DNA from 3 places in the Streptomyces sp. NPDC029956 genome. Region 2 is predicted to be linked to each of the others. Evidence: riboswitches for the same ligand, from Rfam matches in the RefSeq annotation. Region 2 holds a riboswitch; each other region holds the start of a gene.
The links. Region 2 has a riboswitch for cobalamin ahead of ACZ4XX_RS06650 (ABC transporter substrate-binding protein). Riboswitches for the same ligand answer to the same signal wherever they lie in the genome.
Positions count from the first base shown of each region.

Region 1: linked by a shared signal. The riboswitch ahead of ACZ4XX_RS27440 (energy-coupling factor ABC transporter permease) and the one ahead of ACZ4XX_RS06650 (ABC transporter substrate-binding protein) in region 2 are both predicted to bind cobalamin.
Region 3: linked by a shared signal. The riboswitch ahead of ACZ4XX_RS31460 (hypothetical protein) and the one ahead of ACZ4XX_RS06650 (ABC transporter substrate-binding protein) in region 2 are both predicted to bind cobalamin.

Region 1 is NZ_JBVHZJ010000040.1:15,550-18,812, forward strand. Features, by position in the region: gene dhaL (dihydroxyacetone kinase subunit DhaL) at 1-547, shown strand, start outside; gene ACZ4XX_RS27430 (PTS-dependent dihydroxyacetone kinase phosphotransferase subunit DhaM) at 544-960, shown strand; gene ACZ4XX_RS27435 (hypothetical protein) at 1,159-1,434, shown strand; cobalamin riboswitch at 1,458-1,691, shown strand; gene ACZ4XX_RS27440 (energy-coupling factor ABC transporter permease) at 1,721-2,419, shown strand; gene ACZ4XX_RS27445 (energy-coupling factor ABC transporter substrate-binding protein) at 2,416-2,874, shown strand; gene cbiQ (cobalt ECF transporter T component CbiQ) at 2,881-3,263, shown strand, end outside.
Region 2 is NZ_JBVHZJ010000006.1:109,021-112,283, forward strand. Features, by position in the region: gene ACZ4XX_RS06640 (amino acid permease) at 1-636, shown strand, start outside; gene ACZ4XX_RS06645 (M67 family metallopeptidase) at 760-1,188, shown strand; cobalamin riboswitch at 1,181-1,314, shown strand; gene ACZ4XX_RS06650 (ABC transporter substrate-binding protein) at 1,357-2,346, shown strand; gene ACZ4XX_RS06655 (FecCD family ABC transporter permease) at 2,550-3,263, shown strand, end outside.
Region 3 is NZ_JBVHZJ010000053.1:24,265-27,527, forward strand. Features, by position in the region: gene ACZ4XX_RS31450 (hypothetical protein) at 11-220, shown strand; gene ACZ4XX_RS31455 (hypothetical protein) at 390-1,250, shown strand; cobalamin riboswitch at 1,232-1,364, shown strand; gene ACZ4XX_RS31460 (hypothetical protein) at 1,546-1,794, shown strand; gene ACZ4XX_RS31465 (hypothetical protein) at 2,007-3,263, shown strand, end outside.

The sequences.
Region 1 (3,263 bases), on a different contig from region 2:
CGACGCCGACCACGGCGCCAACCTCAAGCGCGGCTTCGCCGCCGTGACCGAGACCCTGGCCAAGGACCCGCCCGCCACACCGGGCGGTGTGCTCACCGCAGCCGGACGGCACCTGATCTCCACCGTGGGCGGCGCTTCGGGGCCCCTGTACGGCACGCTGCTGCGTCGTACCGGCAAGACGCTCGGCGACGACGAGCGCGTCACCCGGGAGCAGTTGGCGGAGGCGTTCGGCTCGGGCGTGGCCGCCGTGTCCCAGCTGGGCGGCGCGCAGGTGGGCGACAAGACGATGCTCGACGCGCTCGTGCCGGCCGTGGAGGGCCTGCGGAAGTCGTTCGGCGCGGCCCGCGCGGCGGCCGAGGAGGGTGCCCTCGCGACCGTACCCCTGCGGGCGCGCAAGGGCAGGGCCAGCTACCTGGGCGAGCGGTCGGTGGGACACCAGGATCCCGGGGCCACGTCCTCCGCATTGCTGTTCGCCGCCCTCGACGAGACCGCCCGTACGGAGACGGCCGGGACGACGGAGACGCCCAGCACCGAGGGGGCCTCATGAGCGCGGTCGGCTCCGGTCTCGTCGGCATCGTGCTCGTCTCGCACAGCGCCGCCGTCGCGACCGCCGTGGCCGAGCTGGCCCAGGGGCTCGCCGGGGGCGGTGACCTCGCCCCGGTCGTCCCGGCCGGCGGGACCCCCGACGGTGGTCTCGGGACGAGTTCCGAGCTGATCTCCGCGGCGGCGAAGGCCGTGGACGGGGGCGCCGGGGTGGCGATCCTCGTCGATCTGGGGAGCGCGGTGCTCACGGTGAAGGTCCTCCTCGCGGAGGGCGACGAACTGCCCGAGGGTTCCCGGCTCGTGGACGCGCCGTTCGTCGAGGGCGCGGTCGCCGCCCTGGTCACGGCGAGCGCGGGCGGGGACCTCGACGCCGTGGCGGCCGCCGCGTCGGAGGCGTACGCCTACCGCAAGGAGTGAGGGCACGGGAATCCTGTGCAGCAGCCTCAAGTGGTCGGGTTTCAGGCGCCGTTTGGCCGGAACTCGGCCGCTGTGGCGACGTGAGTGCGACCTACTCTTGGAGATCGCGGCCCTGAGACGGCTGTGCTGCCGGGCCTCTCCGGGCGCTGGCGTTCACCTGTGGTCCACCTGGTCCGCCCAGGTGATGGAGGAGGGGCAATGGGCAGTCTGCCTGTCATGGTCGTTTTCGCGCTCGTGTGGTTGCTGATCGCACTCGTGCCCCTGCGCACTCCGTCCGCCCGCAGGGGATGGGCGAGGGGCGTACTCGGCGTCTCGGCCCTCCTGGTGATCGGCGCCGCCCTGTTCGGAGCCAACGCGGAGGTGTCGGCCGGCTACGACGGTCCCGACCCCATGCTGCTCGCGGCGCTCGCGGCAGCGGTCCTCGTGGCCCCGGGTGCGATCGCGGCCCTGGTGCGCAACGCCAGGAACAGCTAGGCCGCGGGGACCCTACGAGCACCCACATTGTGATGTACCTGGTCAACGCACTAATGTCACAGGGCCTTGGTGTACGGGAAACCGGTGCAGTACCGGTGCGGCCCTCGCCACTGTGATCGGGAGGTCCGGCTCCACCCCCGCGGGGAACACCCTCGGGGAAGCCACTGGACCACGTCGGGAGACCGTCGTGGTGTGGGAAGGCGGAGTCGGGCGGAATGACCGTCAGCCAGGAGACCGGCCAGGGTGCGTTGTCCATCCACGAGGTGCTGGAGAGGGTCTCCCAACCATGCATATAGCCGAGGGGTATCTGCCCCCTGTGCACGCGGCCGCCTGGGGCGTCGCGTCCGCGCCGTTCGTCGTCCACGGGGTCCGCGCGCTGACCCGCGAAGTGCGGTCCAATCCTGAGTCCACCCTGTTGCTCGGCGCCGCCGGCGCCTTCACGTTCGTCCTGTCGGCACTCAAGCTGCCCTCCGTGACGGGGAGTTGTTCACATCCCACCGGTACCGGCCTCGGTGCCATCCTGTTCCGGCCGCCGATCATGGCGGTCCTGGGAACGATCACCCTGCTGTTCCAGGCGCTCCTGCTCGCCCACGGCGGGCTCACCACGCTCGGCGCGAACGTCTTCTCGATGGCGATCGTCGGGCCCTGGGCGGGATTCGGGGCCTATGTACTGCTGCGCCGGTTCGGTGCGCCGCTGATGGTCGCCGTCTTCTTCGGCGCGTTCGTCGCCGACCTGTCCACGTACTGCGTCACCAGCGTCCAGCTGGCGCTCGCCTTCCCCGACCCGGGCAGCGGCATCCCCGGCGCGCTCGCCAAGTTCGGCGGGATCTTCGCCGTCACCCAGATTCCGCTCGCGGTCAGCGAGGGCCTGCTCACCGTGCTCGTGATGCGCCTGCTGACCCAGTCCAGCAAGGGCGACCTGATCCGGCTCGGCGTCCTCACCGGACGCACGTCGGAGCGACGCGAGGAGGCGAGCGCTCGATGAGCCGGAACACGAAGATCAACGCCCTGCTGCTCCTCGTCGTCGCCGCGCTCGCGGTCCTGCCGCTCGCGCTGGGACTCGGGGACCACAAGGAGGAGCCCTTCGCGGGGGCCGACGCGGAGGCCGAGACCGCGATCACGGAACTCCAGCCGGACTACGAGCCGTGGTTCAGCCCGCTCTACGAGCCGCCGTCCGGGGAGATCGAGTCGGCGCTGTTCGCCCTTCAGGCGGCCCTCGGTGCCGGTGTCCTGGCGTACTACTTCGGTCTGCGGCGCGGCCGTCGACAGGGCGCGGCGCGGGCCGAGGCAGCCGAGACGTCCCAGGTGCAGGGCGCCGGAGCGGGGGTGACAGGGGCCGCCGGGGCCGGGACGGCGGAGCACGAGAGCGGCGCCGGTTCCAGCGCCGGTTCCCCCTCCGACACCACCGGCTCCAGCGCCGGCACCGGTCCGGGCGCGTAGTCGCCGATGCTGCCGATCGACGCGGCGGCGCACAGCAGTCGCTGGCGCCGCCGCCATCCCGCCGAGAAGGCGCTTCTCGGCTTCGGTCTCACCCTGTGCGCGGTCGGCCTGCCGCCGTGGCCCGGCGCGGTCCTCGTCGCGGCGGCCACGCTCACCGTGCTGCTCGGTCCGGCCGGCGTGCCGGGCCGGGCGCTGTGGCGGGCGTTCCGGATCCCGCTCGGGTTCTGTGTCACGGGCGCGATCCCGCTGCTGTTCGAAGTGGGCGGCGACCGGGGGCTCGTCGCCCTCGCGCCGGACGGTCCGACGCATGCGGGCGAGTTGCTGCTGCGGACCGCTTCGGCATCCCTCGGGGTGCTGCTCTTCGCGTTCACGACGCCGGTGTCCGACGT
Region 2 (3,263 bases):
GCGCTCATCATGATCCTGTCGGTCGTCCCGTGGACCGAGTTCCAGCCGGGCGTCTCCCCGTTCGTCGCCGCCTTCCAGAAGATGGGCCTCGGCGTCGGCGCCGCCATCGTCAACTTCGTGGTGCTGACCGCCGCCCTCTCCTCCTGCAACTCGGGCATGTACTCCACCGGCCGCATGCTGCGCGACCTCGCGCTCAACGGCCAGGGCCCGAAGGTCTTCACGAAGCTCACCAAGAGCGGCACCCCGCTGCTCGGCCTGACCTTCTCGGCCTCGCTGATGCTGGTCGGCGTCTGGATCAACTACGTCGCCCCGGGCAAGGCCTTCGAGTACGTCGTCTCCTTCGCCACCATCTCCGGCATGTGGGCCTGGATCATGATCCTGGTCTGCCAGATCCGCTACCGGGCCAAGGCCAACCGCGGCGAGCTCCCCGAGTCCACCTTCAAGGCCCCGGGAGCCCCGTACACCAGCTGGTTCGCGCTCCTCTTCATCGGCATGGTCATCGTGATGATGGGCATCGACGAGGGCGCCCGCGTCTCGCTGTACGCCGCCCCGGTCTGGGGTCTGATCCTCGGCGTCTCCTACCTGGTCCTGAAGTCCCGCAACCCCGAGGGCGCAGCCTTCGCCAAGCGGTCCTGACCGGACCCCACGGGCGGTCGCCCCGGGTCGTCCCCAAACGACCCTGACCTCGATCGTCTCGGCATACGGGCCGTTCCGTACCACTCCCCGGTACGGAACGGCCCGTCGGCTTATCCTGTCGCCATGCTGACCATCACCCGGGCCCTGTACGACCAGATCGTGGACCACTCCCGCGCGGACCACCCCGACGAGGCCTGCGGCGTGGTCGCGGGACCGGTCGGCACCGGCCGCCCCGAGCGGTTCATCCCCATGCTCAACGCCGCCCGCTCGCCCACCTTCTACGAGTTCGACTCCGCGGACCTGCTCAAGCTCTACCGCGAGATGGACGACCGGGACGAGGAGCCCGTCATCGTCTACCACTCGCACACCGCGACCGAGGCCTACCCGTCCCGCACGGACATCTCGTACGCCAACGAGCCCCAGGCCCACTACGTCCTCGTCTCCACCGCGGACAGCGACGGCGCCGGCCCCTTCCAGTTCCGCTCCTTCACGATCGTCGAGGGCGTCGTGACCGAGGAGGAGGTCAAGGTCGTCGAGGAGTACGACGCCTGAGACACTGGCCGGGACCTACGGGCGGCAGGACCCAGGAAGCCGGTGCGAATCCGGCACGGTCCCGCCACTGTGACCGCCTCCTCCGGGAGACGGAAGCCAGGAACTGACCTGCCGCCTTCTCACCACCGATCGGGGACGTGGAAATCCCCGGAGGAGGCACGTTCCGTCATGTCCTGGCCCCGCCGTACCCGGCTGCCCCTGGCGCCCCTGCTGTCCGCCGCCGCCCTGCTCCCGATGCTCGCCGCCTGCTCGGCCCCCGCGGCGGAGACCCCCGCCGCCAAGGCCGGCCCGGGATTCCCGTACACCGTCTCCAACTGCGGTGTGAAGACGACGTTCGAGACCCCGCCGAAGCGCGCCGTCACCATGAACCAGCACGTCACCGAGGTCATGCTCGCCCTCGGCCTGGAGAAGTCCCTCGTCGGCACCGCCTACCTCGACGACGCGGTCCTCCCCGCCTACAAGAAGGCGTACGACTCCGTCCCCGTCCTCGCGAAGGAGTACCCCTCCAAGGAGGCCCTGCTCGCCGCCGACCCCGACTTCGTGTACGGCGGCTACTCCTCCGCCTTCGCGAGCAAGGACGGCCGGAGCCGCGACGACCTGAAGCGCGCGGGCATCGACACCCGGCTCAACACCGAGTACTGCCCTTCCGGTTCGCCCTCCGTCGACGACCTCTACCGCGAAGTCGACGAGATCGGCCGCACGTTCGGCGTCCGCGACCGGGCCGAGAAGTGGGTCCGGGAGGCGAGGACCACCGTCGCCGCCACCGAGAAGCGCCTCAAGGGCACGGCACCCGTCTCCGTCTTCGTCTACGACAGCGGCGACAAGACCGCCTTCACCGCGGGCGGCAAGGGCATCGGCAACGAACTCATCACCCGCGCCGGCGGCCGCAACGTCTTCGCCGACCTCGACAAGCCCTTCGGCGACGCCACCTGGGAACAGGTCGTCGCCCGCCGGCCCGAGGTCGTCGTCATCTACGACTACGGCTCCACCACCGTCGAACAGAAGAAGAAGCGGCTCCTCGACGACCCGGCACTCAAGGACGTCCCGGCGATCAAGAACCGCCGGTTCGCCGTGATGCCGCTCTCCGACACCGTCCTCGGCGTCCGCGTCCCCGCGGCCGTCGACAAGCTGGCGGCCCAGCTCCACCCGGCCCGATGAGCGCGGGGGCCCGCGCCGCGGGCACATCACCGGGAGAGCGGCCCGCGCCGCCGTCGGGAGAACCGTCCGTGCCGCCGCCGGGGGAACCGCCCGCGCCGCCGCGGATCCCGCCGCGCCCCGAACCACCGGACGAGCCCGCCGCCAAGCCCGCCCAGCCGGCCAAGCCCGCCGGGCGGGCCGGTGCCGGGCGCTCCGGCCCGGCCGTGCGGGCGGGCGGCGGGCCCCTGCGGTACACGGCCGTGGTCGCCGGGCTGGTCCTCGCCCTCGCCGCCGCGGCCCTCGCCTCGCTCGCCCTCGGCTCCGTCCGCATCCCGCCCGGCCAGGTCCTCGACGCCCTCACCGGACGCGCCGCCGACCCCTCCCCGTACCGCACGATCGTCCTCGACGTACGACTGCCCCGGGTCCTGCTCGGGGCGGTCGTCGGCGCCGGACTCGCGGTCGTCGGCGCCGTCCTCCAGGCCCTCGTCCGCAACCGGCTCGCCGACCCCTTCCTCCTCGGGATCTCCTCCGGCGCCTCCGCCGGAGCCGTCCTCGTCCTCGTCGCCGGCGGGGGAGCGGGCCTCGTCGGAGGCGTGACCACCACCCTCGCCCTGCCCGCCGGCGCCTTCGCGGGCGCTCTGCTCGCCCTCGTCCTCGTCTACGGGCTCGCCCGCCGCGGCGGCACGCTGACCAGCACCCGGCTCGTCCTCGCCGGGGTCGCCGTCTCCTACATCCTGTCCGCCCTCGCCACCCTGCTCCTGGTCGTCGCCGGACGCCCCGAGCAGTTCCAGGAGGCCATGTACTGGTCCCTCGGCGGCCTCGGCAGCGCCCGCTGGGACACCCTGGCCCTGCCCGCTGCCGTCCTCGCCGTCGGCGTCGGCGCCCTCCTCGCCCTGGCCCGCCCGCTCGACCTGCTCCTCGTCGGCGAGGAGGGCGCC
Region 3 (3,263 bases), on a different contig from region 2:
GGGAGTTCACATGCTTATCGCCGCCGGCTCCGCCCAGACCCCCTACGTGCTGATTGCGCTCCTGGTGGGCCTGGTCGCGGGCGGTCTGGTGTTCCACATCTCCACCCGGCCACCGCTCAACATGGCCCTTGGCCCGGCGTTCCTCTCCGGCGGCGCTGCCGCCGGGGTGGTGATACCACTCGCCCTCCAGGTTCTGGAGCAGCTGGGTCTGCTCACCTAACCAGGGCGCGACCTTCCCGCGGGGCGCCGGACCGAAAGGTCCCGCGTCCCACTGTTTCGTCGCGGCCATCCTTCCCCCTGCTTCGCCGATGGATCGTCACGCCTCGTTCTATCGCGTCGGATAAGGAGAGCTTATCCGACGTGATTACCCATCCGGCTACCGTTCCGCCATGACGACCACACCCCGCCCGCGCTTCTCCGTCCGCGCCGGCCTCGCCGACCCCGAGTTCGATGGACCGTTCGAGGGGGTGCCCCATCACCTCACGGGCCCGCTGCAGAAGTGGGTGGAGGATGCGCTCTTCGTCGGGGGCGGCCGATACAACGAAGCCACCGCACAGCTTCTGTGCGTGCGGCTGCGGATCCCCGTCCTGAGCGAACGCGCTGGATTGTTCCCCTACACGAAGACCCTCACGAGCCGTACGGGGGACGACCTGCTCGACATCGTTGACGCGCTGCTCGGTTACTGGTTCGAGATCGAGGTTGACGGATCGATCGGGACCCTCAACCGGCTGCTCGACAACGGCGGATCCGCATACCGGGTAACGGACATGGAGGACGGCCTGGAGGAGCGCGTCACCCCGGCCGCGAGGGATGCGGTGAGGCAGGCCATCACCGAAGCTGCAGACCAGCAGAACGCCGGCTCCGCGTCCGACCACCTCGAAGTGGCATGGAAGGCCGCGTACGGGCGCGGTCCGGATGCGGTGCGGGCGTACAGCGAGTCCATCAAGGCCGTCGAGGCCGCGGCGCACGCCGTCATCCAGCCGAACAACGCCAAGGCCACGCTCGGCACCATGCTTGGCGAGATCAAGAACGCCCGGCACAAGTTCGTCGCCGCGATCCCTTCGACCGGCGGCGATGCGATCGCCCCGGCGGAAGCGATGATGCGCGCTCTGTGGGACGGCCAGACGTCGCGGCACGGTGGCCAGACGCCCACGTCGCCCGAGACGCTGGAGTCGGCCCGGGCCGGCGTGCACCTCGCCGCCGCACTCGTGCAGTGGTTCGTCTCAGGAGCCGTCATCCGCACCCCCTGAGCCGTACAATGAGCCCTGGACGCAGGGGAATCCGGCGTGAATCCGGAACTGTCCCGCAACGGTGTGCGCCTTGAAGGCGTGAGTCCGAGGACCTGCCCATCCAGAACGTGCCCGAGCGTGTCCGCGCGCCCGTGCCCTTCTGGGAGGGCTTCGGGATATCGGCTCGAAGCCCGATCCGTATCGGATCGGGCTTTCTTACTGTCGGCCTCCAGGTCTCTCCAACGAAGGGGCGAGGTCTGCGCGAGCGCGCAGACGAGTTGCCGCCGCACCGGCGGAGACAGCCCAGGAGGACTTCGTGACCATTCAGATCGCGCCGCTGGCGGCCCTGCTCCTTGTGATGGGCATCAGCGTCGGCATCACGGTCTTCATGTACACCGCGCGCGCTCAAGGAGCTGGCGGTCGCGGCGACCTGGGGACGGCGATCGCCTCGGGGGCGGCCGTAGCAATGCTGCTGGCAGCCCTGTTCGCCCCCGGGTTCGGCGAGCCCCCGGCGACCCCCGCGACGTCGACGAATACCCCCCGAGCGGTCACGCCTGCCCACTAGCCGACGAGCCGGTGCGGCATGGGTCGGTTACCGACAACCGGCGTACGCCTCAGCTGCTGTCCGGCACGGTCACCCTCGTACGCGGCGCGAGGACGCCAGACCACGAGGTTGGCCGAAAATGCTGCACAAGGAAGGTTGGTGACGATGTATAAGAGAGCATAGGGAGTGTTGCACAAGGAGTGCAGCGCCCAGCATAGATTGAGGAGTACGCCGTGACTGTCCATCTGTATCCGCTCGCGAACGGGCTGAGCACCGACCACCCGGTGCCCGGGCTGCCGTTCGTCGATGACTCGCACATCCCGCTCGACGAGGGCCCCGAGGCCATCGAGGCCGTGGGCCGCAATAAGGGAGAGGGGATGTGGGGCCGTTTCGACCTCCACCGTGCTTCCGGCGGCTGGCGGGCCTTCACCACCGACCCGCTCGACAACTCGCTCGGCTGGTCGGTGCGCTACCACCCCGAGCACGGCCGGACCGTCCTGCTGATGAAGGACGACGACACCTCCACCCTGCACAGCACCTGGGACGGCGAGCAGCTGTTCTACCGGGCCGGCGGCTACTGGTTCGACGGCGCCGCCTGGTACCGGCCCGGACAGGTCTGGGACCCCGTCGAGCAGGACTACGAGAAGCGCCAGGCGCGCGCCGCGGTCACCGTCAGCGCCGCCGACATGCTCGACCGCCGCGCCGACGCGGCCCGGGCCGCCGTGCTCGACGTCGCCGCCATCGACGCCGAGGCGCCGGCACCGGTGGTGGCGAACTGGGGCGACCACCTGGCGCTGTGGGCCGCCCACCAGGCCGAGCGCGATGGCGCGCTGCCGCTGGAGAAGTGCGTGGTCGACCTCGCCACCCCGGAGCTGAGCGGCGCCCAGCTGATCGGCGTGCCGGAGATGGCCGAGCTCGGCGGCATCACCGCCTCGACGCTGCGGGCCTACATCTCGCGCGGCAACAGCGAGGTGCCCCAGCCGCAGGCCCAGGTCGGCGGCCGTGACCAGTGGGCCCGGGCCGTGGCCGACGACTGGGTCGAGGCCCGCCGGCGCTCCTACGAGGGCGTCCGGGCCGTGATGTCGGCCGGTGACCTCTACCAGCTCTCCCGCGGGGCGGCGGAGGTCCGTGACCACTTCGCCGATGACTTCCAGAACACCCTGTGGGGAAGGCCGGACGTGCGCAAGCGGTGGATCCTGCGCGCCCGCAACGAGGACTCCGTCCGGGAGATCGCCGACGCGCTGGCCTGGAACGTCGCCAGCAGCCTGGACCGCGTCCTGCCCACCCACGTCCTCGGCCACACCGTCGAGAGCGCCGTGCTGCACGACTTCGCCGACGCCATCGACCTGGACCGCGAGGTGCGGGCCCGGCCGAAGAAGGCGAGGGCGAAGGAGTGGCTGCACCTGTACCTCTCGCGGCCGATCGCGGAGATGCTCGTCTGGTTCATCCGCCACCACCCCGAGTCCGCCCACCACTACATCGGCGAGATC